2 regions of the Lysinibacillus capsici genome follow, and region 2 is predicted to be linked to the other one. Evidence: predicted binding sites of a transcription regulator. Region 2 holds the regulator's gene; the other holds the start of a gene.
The links. The regulator CtsR, encoded in region 2, represses protease genes until heat stress. The targets are predictions, from matches to a motif close to ATGGTCAATAAAGGTCAAACA.
Positions count from the first base shown of each region.

Region 1 (9,189 bases), 930 kb from region 2:
TTTGGTATTCATCACGATCCAAAAACGATTAACTGCTTGATGAATGCCATTGGCATAAAGTGTGAAGTCCGCATGAAGAAATATCGTTCGTATAAAGGTAACGTCGGAAAAATTGCCCCAAACATATTACAACGCGATTTTACAGCGGAAAAAATGAACGAGAAATGGGTAACAGACGTGACAGAGTTCCATCTATTTGGTGAGAAACGCTATTTATCACCCGTCCTTGATCTATGTAATGGCGAAATCATTGCATACACGGTAATGAAGCGTCCAGTGTATAAACTAGTCCATAATATGTTAGAACAAGCATTGGAGCGCCTCGAATCAAGTGATCAAGTCATTCTTCATTCAGATCAAGGTTGGCATTATCAAATGAAAAAGTATCAACAAACATTAAAGCAACATGGAATTACGCAGAGTATGTCCCGTAAGGGTAATTGTTTGGACAACGCAGTCATCGAAAATTTCTTTGGCTTATTAAAATCTGAACTCCTGTATCTACAAGAATTTGAATCCATGGCACATTTTGAACAGGAACTCAACGACTATATTTACTACTACAATCACAAACGAATGAAAGAAAAATTAAAAGACCTAAGCCCGGTGGAGTACCGAACTCAGGTCTTAGCAGTTGCTTAACTAAATATGTCTAACTTTTTTGGGTCAGTTCAACTTCGCGAGGGCTTTTGTCTACAGTCTGAGACGTCAGCCATTTAAATTTGGCTGACGTTTTTTTATGTTTATCTATTATGCTTCATATTTTTTGAATAGGAGACTTGCATTATGACCACCAAAACCAAGAGAATTACTCATTGCATATTGAATATTTGCTTCTCTTGCTTCGTTTGGAACATAATCTAAATCACATTCAGGATCAGGATCTTTTAAATTGATTGTAGGTGGTAAAACCCCTTCTTTAAGGGCTAATGCTGTGAAAATAGCTTCCACACCACCTGCTGCTCCTAATAAGTGACCCGTCATAGATTTTGTTGAGCTCATTGCAAGGTTATAGGCATGATCACCAAAAGCAGTTTTCACAGCTTGTGTTTCGAATAAATCGTTATATGGCGTACTTGTACCATGGGCATTAATATAATCAACTTGTGATGGCTCTACGCCACCATCTGTTAACGCTTGCGTCATCGCACGTGCTGCACCTTCACCCTCTGGAGCTGGAGCTGTAATGTGATGCGCATCCCCTGTTGCACCATAACCTAAGACTTCAGCATAGATTTTGGCACCCCGAGCTTTTGCATGTTCATATTCTTCTAAAATGACAATACCCGCTCCTTCTCCGATAATAAAGCCATCACGGTTTTTATCGAATGGGCGACATGCTGCTTGTGGATCTTGATTTAATGATAGTGCTGTATTGGCACAAAAACCTGCAACCGCCATTGTTACGATTGGTGATTCAGCACCACCAGAAATCATAACATCCGCATCCCCACGCTCAATTACTTTAAAGGCATCACCAATAGAGTTTGTGCCTGAAGCACATGCCGTTACAGAACAAGAATTAATCCCCTTTGCACCAAAGTGAATAGAGACTTGGCCCGATGCCATATCAGGAATCATCATTGGGATAAAGAAAGGACTAACACGTCTTGCGCCACGCTCTTGGAATGTTAAAAATTGTTGTTCATATGTTTCCATTCCACCGATACCAGAACCAATCCATACACCTGCACGTGGAGCTAGCTCTTCATCAATTGTTAGCTGTGCATCTTCCATTGCCATAATAGAAGCCGCTAATGCGTATTGTGTGAAGCGATCCATTTTACGTGCTTCTTTACGATCAATGTATTTTTCAATATCAAAGTCCTTTACTTCTGCGGCGATTTTTGCGGCAAAAAGATCTTTATTTAAACGTGTCAGCTCACCAATGCCAGATTTACCAGCTTTAATGTTTGCCCATGTTTCTTCGATGCTATTTCCTAGTGGTGTAACTGCGCCAATTCCTGTAATTACTACTCGTCTTTTACTCATTGTCTTACTCCCCTCAAGCATTTTTCCTACTTATTTTCCCCATCTCATGGCTACGGCACCCCATGTTAAGCCGCCACCAAAACCTACAAGGACTAATAAATCATCCTCTTTAATCTTACCTGCTTCGAGCTCATCTACCAAGGAAATACCAATAGATGCTGCTGAAGTATTTCCATATTTATGAATCGTTTTTGACATTTTTTCTGGTGGTAGCTCTAACCGCTCACGTGCAGATTCCATAATACGTATATTTGCCTGATGTGGCACTAGGAAATCAACATCTTCTTTTGTTAAACTAGCTTTCTCTAATACATTAACAGCCGATTCACCCATTTGTCGAACAGCAAATTTAAACACTTCACGACCATTCATCGCAATTGTATCTTGCTTCGTTAAATAAAGATTCTTTCCACCTGTACCATCTGCACCAAGTTCAAAGGATAGAATACCTCTACCTTCAGAGACTTGCCCAATGATAGCTGCACTGGCACCATCGCCAAATAATACAGCTGTATTGCGATCTTCCCAATCAACGACTTTCGACAGCTTTTCAACACCTACTACTAAGACATATTTATAAGCATTTGCCTCAACAAAGTGCTTTGCTGTCACTAAACTATATATAAATCCTGCACATGCTGCTGCTTGATCCATTGCTGCAGCATTTACTGCTCCGATTTGTTCCTGAATCATACAAGCTACACTTGGAAAAGTTTGATCCTGTGTGACAGTTGCTACAAGAATTAAACCAATTTCCTCAGGCGTAATACCCGCATTTGCAATAGCTTCTTTTGCAGCAGCTACTGCCAAATCTGAAGTTTCCTGATCATCTGCCGCAAAATGACGTTCTTCAATGCCTGTTCGAGTACGAATCCATTCATCAGAAGTATCCATGATTTTTTCCAAATCAAAATTTGTAACGACCTTCTCAGGAACATATTTGCCTATTCCTATAATACCAGCGTTCATATAGCAACCCCTCAGCTTTCTTACTATCAATTATTAGTAACTGGTCATAATTATAACGCATATAAAAGGAATGACGCAAGATGATTTAAAATTTATGCGGCTGAGGGTAGTGTTCTTTGAATATAGAAGTGAAGAATTTTATGGATTGAGGTTATTCTGTTTAGAGCTTTATCTATCGTACATTGTTGAGTTTGTTCATTATTTTTCAAAGCACCTTGCATCATGTATGAGCGGTGTTCTTCCCTTTTGGAGCACTTTTCATTCGCTTAGGAGCGCATTCCCCTATTTCACAGCTGTTCCTAAATACTTTACATTACCAAACATAAAATACTAAATCTCATATTTGTTGTGACAAAATCGCCATGTTTCACATAAATGGTTCATTTTTTTTTGATTTATGTTATGATATGATAATGAATATGAGTAAAACCTTATGATGAAAAAAGTTCGGTTGAGGTGAAATTAATGCAATATATCGTAACGTTCATATGGTCATTCCTACTAGTTTCTATGTTAAACTACGTAGTCAGCTCTGTACTTGGTGTACCATTTGATTTCAAAACTGGGGCAATCGTTTCTGTTGTATTCTCCATCCTTATCTTTATTATTGGAGCAATCATTCCAAACGACCCTACACCAGAAGCTGCAGACCATCATTAATTCAGCTAGAAAAAACCTGTTCAGCTTCATGCCGAACAGGTTTTTTCTGTTATTTTTCCACAACACATTGACCCTCATGCATTTTCACATGCAACGTCTCCCCTGGTAAAACTTCTCCGCGTAAGAGTTCTCTAGCAACGGCTGTTTCGATATGTCGCTGTACAAAGCGTTTTAGTGGTCTTGCTCCAAATTGGGCATCTGCACCTTGCTCTACTACCCAATCAATAACTTCTTGCTCGACAGATAAAGTAATTTCTTGCTCTGCGACACGTTTAATTAATTGCTCCACATACTTCCAGGCAATCGCAGTAAAATGTTTAGTAGATAATGCATGGAAGAAGATGATGTCATCCATTCTGTTTAATAGCTCAGGTTTAAAATGTTGTCGTAGGGCTGACATGACTAAGTCCTCCACAGCGGCATCATTTTCCTTTGCCTCCATTAAATAACTAGAGCCGATATTCGAAGTTAAAATGACTACTGTGTTTGTAAAATTCACTATTCGTCCCTGACTATCTGTAATGCGCCCATCATCTAAAATTTGCAATAGAATGTTCGCCACATCAGGATGAGCTTTTTCAATCTCATCTAGTAGCACCACCGAATAAGGATTTCGGCGAACTGCTTCCGTTAGTTGTCCACCTTCCTCATAGCCCACATAGCCTGGAGGAGCCCCAACAAGTCGAGACACACTATGTTTCTCCATGTATTCACTCATATCAATCCGAATAAAGTGATCTTCTGAATCAAATAACTGTGCAGCAAGTGCCTTGGCAAGTTCTGTTTTACCTACACCAGTTGGACCTAAAAATAAAAAGCTACCAATAGGTCGGTGTGGATCTTTGATACCTGCACGTGCACGCCATACAGCTTCTGTCACTAATTGAACTGCTGTATCTTGTCCAACTACACGTTCATGTAATGTATCCTTTAAACGTAATAGTTTTTCACGCTCACCCTCTACTAATTTTGTTACAGGGATTCCTGTCCAACGTGAAACAATTGCTGCGATTTCATCTGCTGTTACCTCTTCACGTAAGATACGAGATTCTGCACCGTTCTCTAATTCCTTTTCAAGGACCTGAATGTCTTTTTCAAGTGTCGGAATTTTACCATGACGTAATTCAGCAGCTTTATTTAAATCATATTTACTTTCTGCCTCATCTAGATCACGACGATATTTATCCAATGTTTCACGTTTTTTCTGAATATCGTGTAGCTTTTCTTTTTCGGCCTCCCATTGTTGACGCATGCCCTCAGAGGATTCTTTTAACTTTGTTAATTCTTCACGTAATTGCTCCAAACGTTTTTTACTTGCCTCGTCCTTTTCCTTACGCAATGCCTGTTCCTCAATTTCAAGCTGCATAATACGACGTGTGACTGCGTCTAGTTCCTGTGGCATTGAATCAATTTCTGTACGAATCATTGCACAAGCCTCATCAATTAAATCAATGGCCTTATCAGGTAAAAATCGTTCTGTAATATAGCGGTTGGATAGTTCTGCTGCCGCAACAATTGCTCTGTCATGAATACGTACGGCGTGATGTAATTCAAAGCGTTCTTTTAAACCACGTAAAATGGATACTGTATCCTCTATAGATGGCTCACGCACTAGTACTTGCTGGAATCGACGTTCTAAGGCAGGATCCTTTTCAATGTACATACGATATTCGTCTAATGTAGTAGCACCAATACAGTGTAATTCACCACGTGCTAGCATAGGTTTTAGCATATTTCCTGCATCCATAGCGCCATCTGTTTTCCCTGCACCTACGATCGTATGAATTTCATCAATAAATAGAATGATTTGTCCTTCTGATTCTTTTACTTCTTTTAGCACACCTTTTAAGCGTTCTTCAAATTGTCCACGATAACTTGCACCAGCGATTAACGCACTCATATCTAATTCATATAATACGCATTCTTTCAAGCCTTCTGGTACATCACCTTTTACAATACGCTGTGCTAAACCTTCCACAATCGCCGTTTTACCAACTCCTGGTTCACCGATTAATACAGGATTATTTTTCGTTTTACGTGTTAAAATACGAATTACATTTCGAATTTCTTCATCACGCCCAATCACAGGGTCCATCTTGCCATTTTTTACTTCTTCAATTAAATTGCGGCCAAATTGTTCTAATGGTTTTTTATTGTCTGTTTGTTGAAATTGCATAGCTAGCACTCCTTTATTTTCATATTTCTCATTATTTATATACCCACTCTTGTTTATATGAAAAAAGTTTGACCTTTTTTGACTAACTTTATTTTACATCACTCGACAATGCTTAGCAAAGAAATCGCCCTAAAAATTTTTCACTTATTATGGAAGTTTACGTTATAATAATGATATGTTTCTGTGTTTTAGTATCGAAATCCACTATCCTTTTGTAATAATCGCCATTTATTACAAAAAGAAAGCGATGTGTTGGAGATATGGTTTTAATGGATAATATGTTTGAAAAAATTAAAGATCTTTTTCAAAACCACGGTGTTTTTATCAAAGTGAATAAAGGAAATAAAATTTTTCTAGAGGGTGAACGGGCAAAAGAAATTTATTACATCCAATCAGGTGTTATTTCGATTAGCCAAGAATCCGAGACGGGAAAGGAATTAACCATTCGCATTTGTGGCCCTGACAACATAATAGGAGAAGGTTCGTTATTTTGTAATCTTGTCTATAATTCGATGACTGCCAAAGTTTTAGAACCCTCTACGTTGTATGTTTTGAGTCGTAAATCTTTGGAACATTTACTAGAAGAGCAGCCGACTGTTATGGTGGAATACATGAAGTGGCTACAAACAGAAAACTTAAAGCATCAGAGTCGTTTGCGCGATTTAGTGTTAAACGGTAAAAAAGGTGCTCTATTTTCAACGCTCATTCGACTGTCCAATACGTATGGTAAACCTGTAGAAAATGACGCGATTTTTATTGATTTTCAGCTAACAAATACAGAAATTGCAAATTTGTGTGCGACAAGTCGGGAAATGATTAATCGTATGCTGAATGATTTAAAAAAACATGAGATTATCACATTTGATAAAGGATTTATTACCATTCATGATTTACAATTTTTAAAAAATGAAATTGCCTGTGAAAATTGTCCATTACAAATATGCCGTATTGATTAGTTTCGTTACAAGCAAAAACCCTGCTTATTTTTCAATAAGCAGGGTTTTAAATAATTTTAACTTAACGTACGCCCAATGCCATTTTTGCATAGCGTGACATTTTATCTTTCGACCAAGGTGGATTCCATACAATATTAACATTTGTACTTTTCACTTCAGGAAGTTCCCCTAACGCCGTATTCACTTGATCCACAATGACTGGACCAAGTGGACAACCCATAGATGTTAGTGTCATCGTAACAGTTGCAACACCTTCATCATCTAATTCCACATCATATACTAAACCTAAGTTGACGATATCAATGCCAAGCTCAGGGTCAATTACGTTTTCTAAAGCACCTAACATGCTATCTTTCATATCCTGATCCATTCGTATTTCTCCTTCCATCATAGTGTTAACCTTATCATAGCAGATGCATCCTGTTATGCCAAATGCTGTGCAAGCCATGCTGTAGCTGCTAGCATACCGTCTCGTGGTACAGCATGTCCAGCCCTTTTGTTCACCATGAACTTTAAATATTCAGGGTTTGCTTCATAGTATTCCCGTAATGATTCATAAAATTTATATGTTTCGTGAAAAGGAACTGTTTTATCTAATTCTCCATGCCAAAAGAATACAGGGCGACCCGCGAATTTTTCTGGTGTGAAACTGACATCATATTTAGCAAGGGCTTCATTAATTTTTTCAACGTCTTCCTCTGACATCGGCCAGTTAACTCCGCTTCTAGCAAATTGTTGCAATTGGTATTCACCCAATTTTATAAAACCAGGTGCACCCATGCATATTGCAGCTGTTTGTATCCAATCATAAAGTTTCATACAGCCTGATGTCACGATGCCACCCATTGAAGTGCCTCCTATGCCAATTTTATGACTAGCTAATAAATTTTTATTCTTTAATTCATCATATAATTGTTGTACTTCATGAATAGAATTTAAAACAATGTCCCAAAAATTTAAATTCATTTGCATTTCCGTTAGGCCTTCGCTACGCTCACCATGAAATTTTGCATCTGGCAATAGGACACGCACCCCTTTATGCACCAATTGGTATGCATAGTGTAAGTTATGTTCTTTTGCACTCATAAAGCCATGCAAAAAAATGACTACCGGGGTTTCTTCATTCATCTTGTCTGTATGTATATGTAATAAAGGAATATTTCCCCACACTTCTTTTTCTACAAACATTATTGTCACTCCCAACTATTCTCTCATCTTTATGTTAGCAAACTTTTTTCACTGTGACAAAATTTTGACGAATGTAAGACAAAGAGATACTATTCAAACTATAGGAAAGGGGCAACGAGCTATGAAACCGCATTTAATCGTATTAGACTTAGATGGAACTTTATTAACAGATCAACAACAAATTTCTGCAAAAACAAAAAAAACATTATTGCAGGCTAAGGAACAAGGGCATCAAGTGATGATTGCGACGGGACGTCCATACCGTGCAAGCGATCTTTATTATCATGAACTTGGGCTCACTACACCCATTGTTAATTTTAATGGCGCATATGTGCATCATCCTAAAAATGTCTCTTGGCAACATATGCACACACCAATTGATTTAAGTGTCGTACATGATGTTGTTGATTCTATTAACAGTTATGAATACGAAAATATTATCGCTGAGGTAAAAGATGATATTTATGTCCACACAGAAGACGATCGTATTTTAAATATTTTTAATATGGGTAATCCAAGAATTACACTTGGCGATTTATACACACATCTCTTGGAAAATCCCACAAGTTTGCTGATTCAGGCAAATGAAGCCAATTCGGTTATTATACGTGATCATTTACAGGCAGTGCATGCTGAAGTCATCGAGCATCGTCGCTGGGGCGCACCTCTTCATATTATTGAAATTGTGCGTCGAGGCTTAAATAAAGCTGTTGGCATAGCGCATGTGGCAAAAGATTTAGGTATCCCACGTGAGCGCATCATCGCGTTTGGCGATGAAGACAATGATTTAGAAATGATTGAATATGCTGGACTTGGTGTAGCGATGGGGAACGGTATCTCAAGTCTTAAAAACATAGCTAATGAAGTAACTGCAACGAATAATGATGATGGAATTGCAAAAATACTCATTGAACGCTTGAAATTATCATAGTTAAGTAGTAAGTTCAAGTTAACATTCCATTTTTACCAGTTTAACTTTATTCAGTGGTACCCCTTCCATTTATAGTGAGTATCTACTGAAGAAAGTTAAAAAGCTTTAAAAGTAAGTTGAAATTAGGGGGATAAGAGAATGAAGATTTTTACGGATAGTGGATGTGATCTACCAAAATCTTACTATGAAGAAAATGATGTCGTGCTACTCCCTTTACGAGTGCAATTGAACAACAAAGAATATGAAGATGTGATTTCAATTGATTCCAAAGAGATCTATGATGCAATACGCCAAGGTGCTCAGCCAAAAACATCACA
Region 1 covers NZ_CP084108.1:837,861-847,049, reverse strand. The annotation lists one part of gene LCP48_RS03960 (IS3 family transposase) at 1-642, shown strand, start outside; gene fabF (beta-ketoacyl-ACP synthase II) at 751-1,992, opposite strand; gene LCP48_RS03950 (beta-ketoacyl-ACP synthase III) at 2,023-2,961, opposite strand; gene LCP48_RS03945 (YjzD family protein) at 3,427-3,621, shown strand; gene LCP48_RS03940 (ATP-dependent Clp protease ATP-binding subunit) at 3,671-5,797, opposite strand; gene LCP48_RS03935 (Crp/Fnr family transcriptional regulator) at 6,067-6,753, shown strand; gene LCP48_RS03930 (metal-sulfur cluster assembly factor) at 6,815-7,123, opposite strand; gene LCP48_RS03925 (prolyl oligopeptidase family serine peptidase) at 7,177-7,941, opposite strand; gene LCP48_RS03920 (Cof-type HAD-IIB family hydrolase) at 8,063-8,872, shown strand; gene LCP48_RS03915 (DegV family protein) at 9,011-9,189, shown strand, end outside.
Region 1: LCP48_RS03940 (ATP-dependent Clp protease ATP-binding subunit) is a predicted target of CtsR. The motif match lies at 5,863-5,883, and genes of this name have one in related genera.

Region 2 (9,189 bases):
ATGAGGATATTCCTTATGCCATATTATTAAGCAGTCCATCTGATGATGTTGAATTACGCGCGGATACCATGAATCGATACTATAAAGAACTAAGAACTTATAATTTTAATGCTGGCAATGAGCTCCAATGGCTTTCACAGGTATTAACATTTTTATCATCCAAATTTGATGGTCAGCTAGTACCAGGTGTTGCGACACTTCGTGATGGGCTCAAAAAGCAAAACGTTAAAGTCAAGGCTATGCATTATCCTTTACTTGGCTTTTTAGCGATACTTAATCTGAATACAGCACAACTTCAAGGGTTGATTGATTTATACCATGAATTAAAAGACATGAAGTTATTAAAATGGCATCGTGAATTTGTGCTCTTTATGGCTGTACAAATTGCTATTTATGATATGGCAAAGGTACAAAAGTCTTTGTCCATGACCATTATGTCTTCTATTGAGCTATTAATCCAAGCACAGCAAGCAGCAATGATCGCAGCGGTTAGTGCAGCTGCCATTGCATCTAGCTCAAGTTCTTCGTGATAGAATGAAGAAGAACATGATTATTTGGAGGTGCATATGAAGGATGAAGGAAACAAAACTTTGGATTAATGGTCAGTGGATTGATGCAGAGGAAAGCTATGAGCTAGCTTCTCCATATAGCGGTGAGGTTATTGCTCATGTAGCTAAAGCATCTATTCAAGATGTAGAGAAAGCTATCGAAGGTGCGCAGCAGGCATTCCAATCGTTTAAAAAGACAACAGCCTACGAACGTGCCGAAATATTATATAAAGTCGTTGATATAATGCGACAAAGAAAAGAAGAATTTGCAGAGATTTTAGCCTTAGAGGCTGGAAAACCTATTGTTGCAGGTTTAGTTGAAATTGACCGTACAATCGCAACCTATCAATTTGCGGCTGAGGGAGCTAAACAGTCAAAAGGTGAGACTGTTCCAATGGATGCAGCCCCTGGAGCAGGAGATCGAATAGGCTGGACAAAAAGAGAACCTTTAGGTGTAATATCAGCCATTACGCCTTTTAATTTTCCATTCAATTTAGTAGCACACAAGTTAGGTCCAGCATTTGCAGTAGGCAATACAGTTGTATTAAAGCCAGCAACACAAACGCCACTAAGTGCTATCGTTATGGCTGAAATTTTCCGAGAGGCCGGATTACCGGATGGGGCATTACAAATTGTGACAGGAAGTGGAGGCGAGCTAAGTGATACACTTGTCACACATCCATACGTCAAAAAAGTAACCTTTACAGGAAGTGGTAAAGTTGGTTTGAAAATTAAAGAAAAAGTAGGCTTACGTAAAGTAACTTTAGAGCTAGGTTCTAATGCAGCAGTAATTGTCGAACCATCTACGCCAATAAATAAAATTATTGGTCGTTGTGTAAGCGGTGCTTTTAACTTTGCTGGACAAGTATGCATTTCATTACAACGTATATATGTGCATTCTTCCATTATTGATGAATTTACTAAAGCATTTGTTGCAGAAACAGAAAGGCTTATAGTAGGAGATCCATTAGAGAAGACTACAGATGTTAGTGCCATGATAAACCCAAATGAGGTGGAACGCATCAGGGAATGGATTGAGGAGGCACAAGAGCAGGGGGCTACGATTGCAACTGGAGGCGTATTTACTGAACGTACTTTAACACCAACAGTTATGACGAATGTATCAGCTGATATGAAAATTGTTTGTCAGGAAACATTCGCACCAATCGTCTCAATTGTTTCATATGAAACATTAGACGACGCAATTCGACTTGTAAATGAGTCGGACCTTGGGCTAAATGCAGGTATTTACACGAATATATTGTCAGATGCTTTATATGCAGCAGATGAATTACAGGCTGGTGCTGTCATTATTAATGATATTCCGACATTCCGAGTAGATAACATGCCATATGGTGGAGTAAAGATGAGTGGTTACGGACGTGAAGGAATTAAGTGGGCTATAGAGGAAATGACTGACATGAAATTTATTTCGATGAAAAAATCGTTCTAAATTTGCATCAGCTCTTTTTCTGCGATACGATGACGAAAGAACAACATGAGAAGGGAAGTTGCAAGAATTATGCCAAACAACGCTGTACCCATGAGTCAATCACGTACGGTTCAATCGCGTCTCGTATTACCCCCAGACACAAATAATCACAATTCTATTTTCGGTGGAAGAGTGTTAGCTTATATTGATGAAATCGCTGCTATTACAGCAATGAAACATGCGAAAGGCCTTGTAGTGACAGCTTCTATTGACTCGGTTGATTTTTTATCCGCTGCACATGTAGGAGATATTCTTGAAATCGAGAGTATTGTTTCGTCTACAGGACGTTCTTCAATGGAGGTTTATGTTCGCGTTGTTTCTCGCAATATTGAGACTGGCGAGGAAAAATTAACGACAGAATCATTTGTCACGATGGTTGCAGTAAATGAGGAAGGGAAACCCGTACCAGTTCCCTCAATCTATCCTGAAACAGATGAAGAGAAGCGCTTATTTGAAACTGGGCCAGCAAGACGAGAGCATCGTAAACAAAAACGTGCATTGCCGCATTAAGGAAAAAGGGAACTCCAAATGAGTTCCCTTTTTATTTTACATATTTAGTTCATTGACAACATTAATGAGCGAGTCGGAAGAAGAAGAGACTAGCGTAGCGCCCTGCGATAATTCAGTGATTAAATTAGAAATGGCTGAAATATCTCTAGATGTATTTACGTATTGCTGCTGAATGCCAGAAACTGCATCAGCAATATCATTAAATGACTTGGATAAGCTTTCTTGTGTATTGACACTATGTTGAATTTTTTGATCAACATTAATAACTGAATTAGCCATAGTCGTAATATTACTTTCTGTGTCCTTAATAAGATGAGAAACATTTTGGACAGCATTTTTTGTTTCCTCAGCAAGTTTACGAACTTCCTCAGCCACCACTGCAAAACCTTTCCCATGTTCTCCAGCTCGTGCAGCTTCAATCGAAGCATTTAATGCTAATAAATTGGTTTGATCAGCAATGCCTGTAACTAGCCCAACGATTTCAGAAATTTTTTGAGAAGAGGTACGTAGTTGGTTCATCGTTACTTCAAGACCGTTGACACTTTGCAAAATAACTTGGATTAAATCATTTTGTTCTTTCAATTGCTGTTGGCCTCGTCTTGATTTTTCTTGTGTATCTGCTACAAAACTCAATCCTTGCTTGGTTGCTACAGCAATATCATCTGTTTGTGAGGAAATCACTAATAGTGATGCGGCTGTTTCTTCACTAATGGCATTAAGCTCCTCTGCAGTACTTTGGATCGTCGTTACAAGGGAATTTTTTGTTGCATCTGCTGCTGATCGAATACGTTCTTCCTCTTTTTCATATGCCTCAATCACGAGCTGTTGCTCAAAATTAATGATTTTACAAAAAGCGTTTATAGCACGAATAGCATCTGTTTTGGAAATATCTACCTCGTTCACAAAGTTTGCAAAAGTAGTAGTGAGTGACTGGAATGAGGCAATATACCACTTTGATTGCAAGCCAATTCGAACGTGAGCCTCAGCAATGGCTTTTCGTTCAGCAATATAGGCATCATTAATATGACTTTCAAAAATGTCACTTAAATGTTTATGTAACGTGATTTTCAAACGATCAATATGTGATGTTCTATTAATAATATCAAGTAAATCTTGGCTCATACTAATGGCTACATAAAATTTCTCCACCATTTCAGGAACTAGGTCTTTAGCCCAAGGCTGTAGTTGCTTAATGATAGCTAAATCCTCAAGTGTTAAATTTAAAAGTTGTAATTGTTTTTGAAGGTTGGGGTGGTTCAATACATCTAATTGTACATTGCTCTTAAAATTTTCAGGTGTTAATGTAATTGCGTAGCTAGCACTACTATTTTTTGAAAACCAACTCATTATTATTTGCTCCATTCTTAATATCCATAATAAATTGTAAGTAAATAAGCACTTTTGAAATTTGTTAGGTTTGTAAATTTAATAAATAAATGGTATTAAATCTATTTTACTATTATTTGCTGAATATTTGGTTAAAAAATTGGTTAATTCTTTATTTTTTTTACTTTATTGTTAGTCCAAATGGTGAAACAATGTAAATTTGAATTTAAAATAGGAAACCTGTAAAATACGAACTGTTTAGCAATATAAAAATCGTACGAAAATAAAAATGGAAGGAGGGGTGGTATGGAGAAAAAACGTTTTAAATTTGTTATTCCTGTTATGGTGATTGTTTCCATTGGCTCTGTTTATATGCTACGAAACTATCATGCTGAGGTACCAGATATTGAGCAATTATTAATTACAATATGTGCAGCTTTGGGATCAGGGGTATTAGCGTACTTTTTATTTCCACAGCAAGGTGATAATAAGATTGATGACAGAGGACCATATTAATAGATTAAAAAACTGCTCGTTTTTATTAAAACGAGCAGTCTTTTTATGGTTTAAACAGTTTAAACCAGCCTTTATGTTTAAAGACGGCCAACATAAAGATAACGATAATTATCATAATCCCGAGTACAATAAAATAGCTGTATTGCCCATGTAGCTCAGGCATGTTATCGAAATTCATCCCATACACACCAGCAATGAAAGTAAGTGGTATAAAGATAGTTGATACAATTGTTAAAGTCATCATAATCCCGTTCATTCGGCTAGAACTCATAGCCATATAACTATCTCGCATATCTGCTGTAAGCTCTCGATTAGATTCAACCATTTCTGTTAGCTTAAGTAGATGGTCGTAGATATCTCCAAAATAAGCTCTCTCCGATTTTTTTAGTGAGAAACGGTAAGAATTAAGAATGCGATATAAAAGATCACGCATTGGTAAAATAGTACGTCTTAAGTCAAGCAAGTCACTACGGAACTCGAAGACAATTTTCATGGCATTTACATTACTTTGGTATGTAAGTTCACCTTCTAAAGCATTTAGATGATCTTCAATTTTGTAAACGAGTGGGAAATAACTATCAACAATTTTATCAATGGTTTGATACGTTAGGTATACAGTACCTCGCTCCCAATTCTTCGGTTGGTTTTCCAGCATTTTTTGCACCTTCTCTATCTCAGGGACAGGATTTTTATGGAAGGTTATGATGAATTTATTGGAGGCAAAAATATTAACCTCCTCCGCAGCTAACGTCTCTTCATTTACTCGATGAATGACAAAGAAATGAAAATCATCATAGAAATCGAGCTTAGGACGCTGCAACCTCATTAAGCAATCTTCAATAGCAAGAGGGTGAAAGTGGAAAAATGTATCCAACAATAATTCTTCCTCGGCTGTAGGACAATTAAAATCAACCCAATACCATTCAAATTCTTGCTGATGTATCTCTTCTAATGGAAAATCCTTTAACAATTGTTGCTGCTTTGTAATGCCAATGGTGCTTATCACGGTTTTCACCTCAAATTATTTACTACAAAATAGTTAGCGATCCTCTTTAAAGCATACCCAACCACCGAACAAAGTAGTGGCAAAAAATCTAGAAGGTTTAGTAAAGCCCGCACTTTGTAAAAGTGTTAAAATTTCCTCTTCACTCATAAAAGAAAGGGAACGAATGGATTTTTCCATCTCTGCTACATCGGATAAAGAAAGTCTTGTATGCTGTAGCCAATAAGAACGCCATAAATCAAATTGTAGTTCTGTTTCTAAAGATCCTAGCTGACCATATTTTGAAACAAGGACAAATGGTGCTCCAGGTTTTAAATGTCTTGCTATTGCTTTTATTGTTTCTAGCTTTTCTTTATAATCGTGAATAAAATGCAAGACGAGTACACAACTTGCTGCATCATACTGAGTAGAGGACAGCGAAGCATCTAGTATTGTAGCCTGATGGAATGACATATTATTTGGTAGAGTGAGCAAACGCTCTTTAGCTATAGTAAGCATGGATTCTGATGGATCAATGCCAGTGAATGACCAGTGAGGTCTTCCTTCTGCAAGCTGTATAATTTCATTGCCACTCCCTGCTCCCACGACTAACATGTTAGCATTTTCTGATAGCCTAGAATAATAAAAAGTTTGTATTAAACGTAGCATGGTATCATAACTCGGCAATGTACGGCGAATACCCTTTTCATATTCATTTGCTAATGTGTTGTTAAATTCCAACGCTCCTCACAGCCTTTCAAAAAAATTTTAAAAAATCCTTCTTAATGTGAAACTATTGCGGGTATAGTTCCGTAAATAGTAGTACATAAAACATAGAATAAAGTTCAAAGAAAGGGTTGATATATATGGAGTCTAAATGGTCTAAAGTAATCATACACGCAAGTGCATTTTTTGCGCCATGGTTAGTGCCCATTATTTTCTTTTTAATTAGTTCGGATGAGGAAATAAAGGCAATTTCTATTCAAGCACTGCTATTCCAAATTGTCATGGGTGTTTTAATTGCTATCTCTGTTGTTTTAAGCTTTGTCCTTATTGGCTTACCATTTTTAATCATTTTCGGCATTATGCTATTTGTGGTACCGATTATCGGTATCGTAAAAGCATTGTCTGATGAACCTTGGCGTTATCCAATTGTTGGTCGCTGGGTATAATTTTCATAGACGCAAGTATATGCTAATTGCATATGCTTGCGTTTTTTCTATGACGAATAAGGGTACATTAGGTGTATGAGGAAATTATTAAACCGTAAACAAATGATCGAAAAGTGCCTTTTTCGGTTATTAAAAAGCCATTTTCAAGACTTTGCACTTTTCTATGGGCGAAATCATTGCAATTTTTTTCAAGCGTTTTGTATAATATACTCAAAGAAAGTCAAAGATAGTCAAAGTCAGTGAAGCAAGCGAGGTGTATTCCTAAAATGCGTAATATATCAGACATCATAGAGGGTTACTTAAAGCAAGTACTTGAATTAGGTGGGGAAGGGCATATTGAAATTAAACGTAGTGAAATTGCTGATAAATTTCAATGTGTACCATCACAAATAAATTATGTTATTAATACAAGATTTACTGCCGAGCGGGGTTACCTTGTTGAGAGCAAACGTGGTGGTGGTGGATACATTCGAATTTTACGTGTCCGCGCGAATTCACAGATTGATTTGATCGACGATGTTCTCAGGCAAATTGAAGGTGGGGCATCACAAACGATGGCAGAAGATTTGGTTTATCGACTCATTGATGAGCAGGTAATTTCCAAGCGAGAAGCGAAATTAATGTTAGCAGCAATTGATCGCTCCACGATCGACTTGCATCTCCCATTAAGAGATGTCATTCGATCAAAAATATTGCGAGCAATGCTGACAACAATAAAATATGAACAACAAAAATAGTGAGGTGATGGAAATGATATGCGAACATTGTAAACAACGTAATGCGACAGTTACAGTAACACAAGTTCAAAGTGGGCAAAAAGTAGAGCATCATTATTGTGACGTCTGCGCCTCACAATTCCATCCATTTCATGCAGAGTTTAAACAAGAGCCAGTATCTATTCAACAGCTATTGTCTAACTGGTTTGGCTCTCCTACATGGCAAAAGGTGGGGGAAAAACAACAGGTACAACCACAGCAGCAAACATGCCCACAATGTGGATTTTCGTATAAGCAATTTTTAAAAGAAGGAAAATTCGGGTGCCCAAGCTGTTATGACACATTTGGAGATCATTTGCCAAAGCTTTTTAATCGTATTCAGGCAGGTCCACAACACATTGGTAAAATGCCTGGTGCTCGCAGTAATGTGTATGTTATTAAAAAGCAAATAGAGGATATCCGCAAGCGTATGAAATCCGCCGTAGATGAAGAACAGTTTGAAGAAGCGGCGAAGCTACGTGATGAAGTCAAAGAGCTAGAGAAGCATCTACAATTTGAAGGTGGTGATGTGACATGATGATTGAATCATTTTTAGAGCGTGCGACACCAACATGGATGCATATCAAAGATGATTACTCAGATATCGTCATTAGTACACGGATACGCCTTGCACGAAATTTAGATGGCTATCGTTTTCCACTAGCATTTTCAGAAAATGAGGCACTGCAAGTGGAACAGGCCGTTACACATGCAATCAGCGATAGCCCAACGCTTCAAAATGATTATGCTTATTTTGCTATAAAGGATTTAACCCCTTTACAGCGTCAAATTCTTGTAGAAAAGCATTTGATTAGCCCGCAACTGGCTAAAAAAGAGCAAGTGGGCTCTATACTACTCTCTGAAGATGAATCCATTAGCATTATGGTGAATGAAGAGGATCATTTACGCATTCAATGTATGACAGCAAGTTTTCAACTTCAAAGTGCCTATGAACAAGCAAATAAGATTGATCGTATCCTAGAGAAAGTATTACCATATGCTTTTCGAGATACTTTTGGTTATTTAACAAGCTGTCCAACGAATATTGGTACAGGGCTACGAGCATCCGTCATGATGCATTTACCCGCTCTTACATTAACTGGGCAAATGAATCAAATTATAAATGCCATGACACGCTTAGGAATGACTGTAAGAGGTATATATGGTGAAGGAAGCGAAAATTTAGGAAATGTTTATCAAGTCTCTAACCAAATTACACTTGGAAAGACAGAGGAAGATATATTAGCAGATATACAAAGTGTCGCTGAAAAGATTATTCAAAAAGAGCGGCATGCAAGAGGTAAATTAATGGAAAAGGCAGAGCTTGCGCTAGAAGATCGCGTATATCGAGCTTTAGGCACACTTACACATGCAAGAATTTTAACAAGTGAGGAAGCTGCTACTTGCCTATCTAATGTTCGTTTAGGAGTAGATTTACAATTGATTGATGGTATACAAGCAACGACCTTAAATGAATGTGTTGTTAGTATGCAACCAGGTTTTTTACAGCACTATGCAGGTGAGGCATTACCACCTGCTGAACGGGATCGTGTACGAGCGGAGATGCTTCGTGACGCATTATCCCAAGAACATGCGAATAAGCCTATAAATGGGGAAAAAGGAGAGGATTTATATGATGTTTAATCGTTTTACACAACGCGCGCAAAAAGTATTACAGCTTGCTCAGGAAGAGGCTATTCGTTGGAAGCACGAATCTATCGGTACAGAGCATATTCTATTAGGGCTTATACGTGAAGGCGGTGGTATTGCTGCGAAAGCGTTAGAAGCCATTGATATTAGTCCTCAAATGATTGAAGCTGGCATTGAAGAATTAGTTGGTAAGGGCAAAGAAGATGTCGGTCCAATCGTTCATTATACGCCAAGAGCT
Region 2 covers NZ_CP084108.1:4,600,476-4,609,664, reverse strand. The annotation lists gene LCP48_RS22890 (DUF4003 family protein) at 1-530, shown strand, start outside; gene LCP48_RS22885 (aldehyde dehydrogenase family protein) at 574-2,001, shown strand; gene LCP48_RS22880 (acyl-CoA thioesterase) at 2,071-2,550, shown strand; gene LCP48_RS23570 (methyl-accepting chemotaxis protein) at 2,587-3,231, opposite strand; partial or broken gene LCP48_RS23565 (protoglobin family protein) at 3,400-3,897, opposite strand; gene LCP48_RS22865 (hypothetical protein) at 4,183-4,392, shown strand; gene corA (magnesium/cobalt transporter CorA) at 4,436-5,398, opposite strand; gene LCP48_RS22855 (class I SAM-dependent methyltransferase) at 5,432-6,115, opposite strand; gene LCP48_RS22850 (DUF4870 domain-containing protein) at 6,241-6,546, shown strand; gene LCP48_RS22845 (CtsR family transcriptional regulator) at 6,813-7,283, shown strand; gene LCP48_RS22840 (UvrB/UvrC motif-containing protein) at 7,297-7,839, shown strand; gene LCP48_RS22835 (protein-arginine kinase McsB) at 7,836-8,945, shown strand; gene LCP48_RS22830 (ATP-dependent Clp protease ATP-binding subunit) at 8,935-9,189, shown strand, end outside.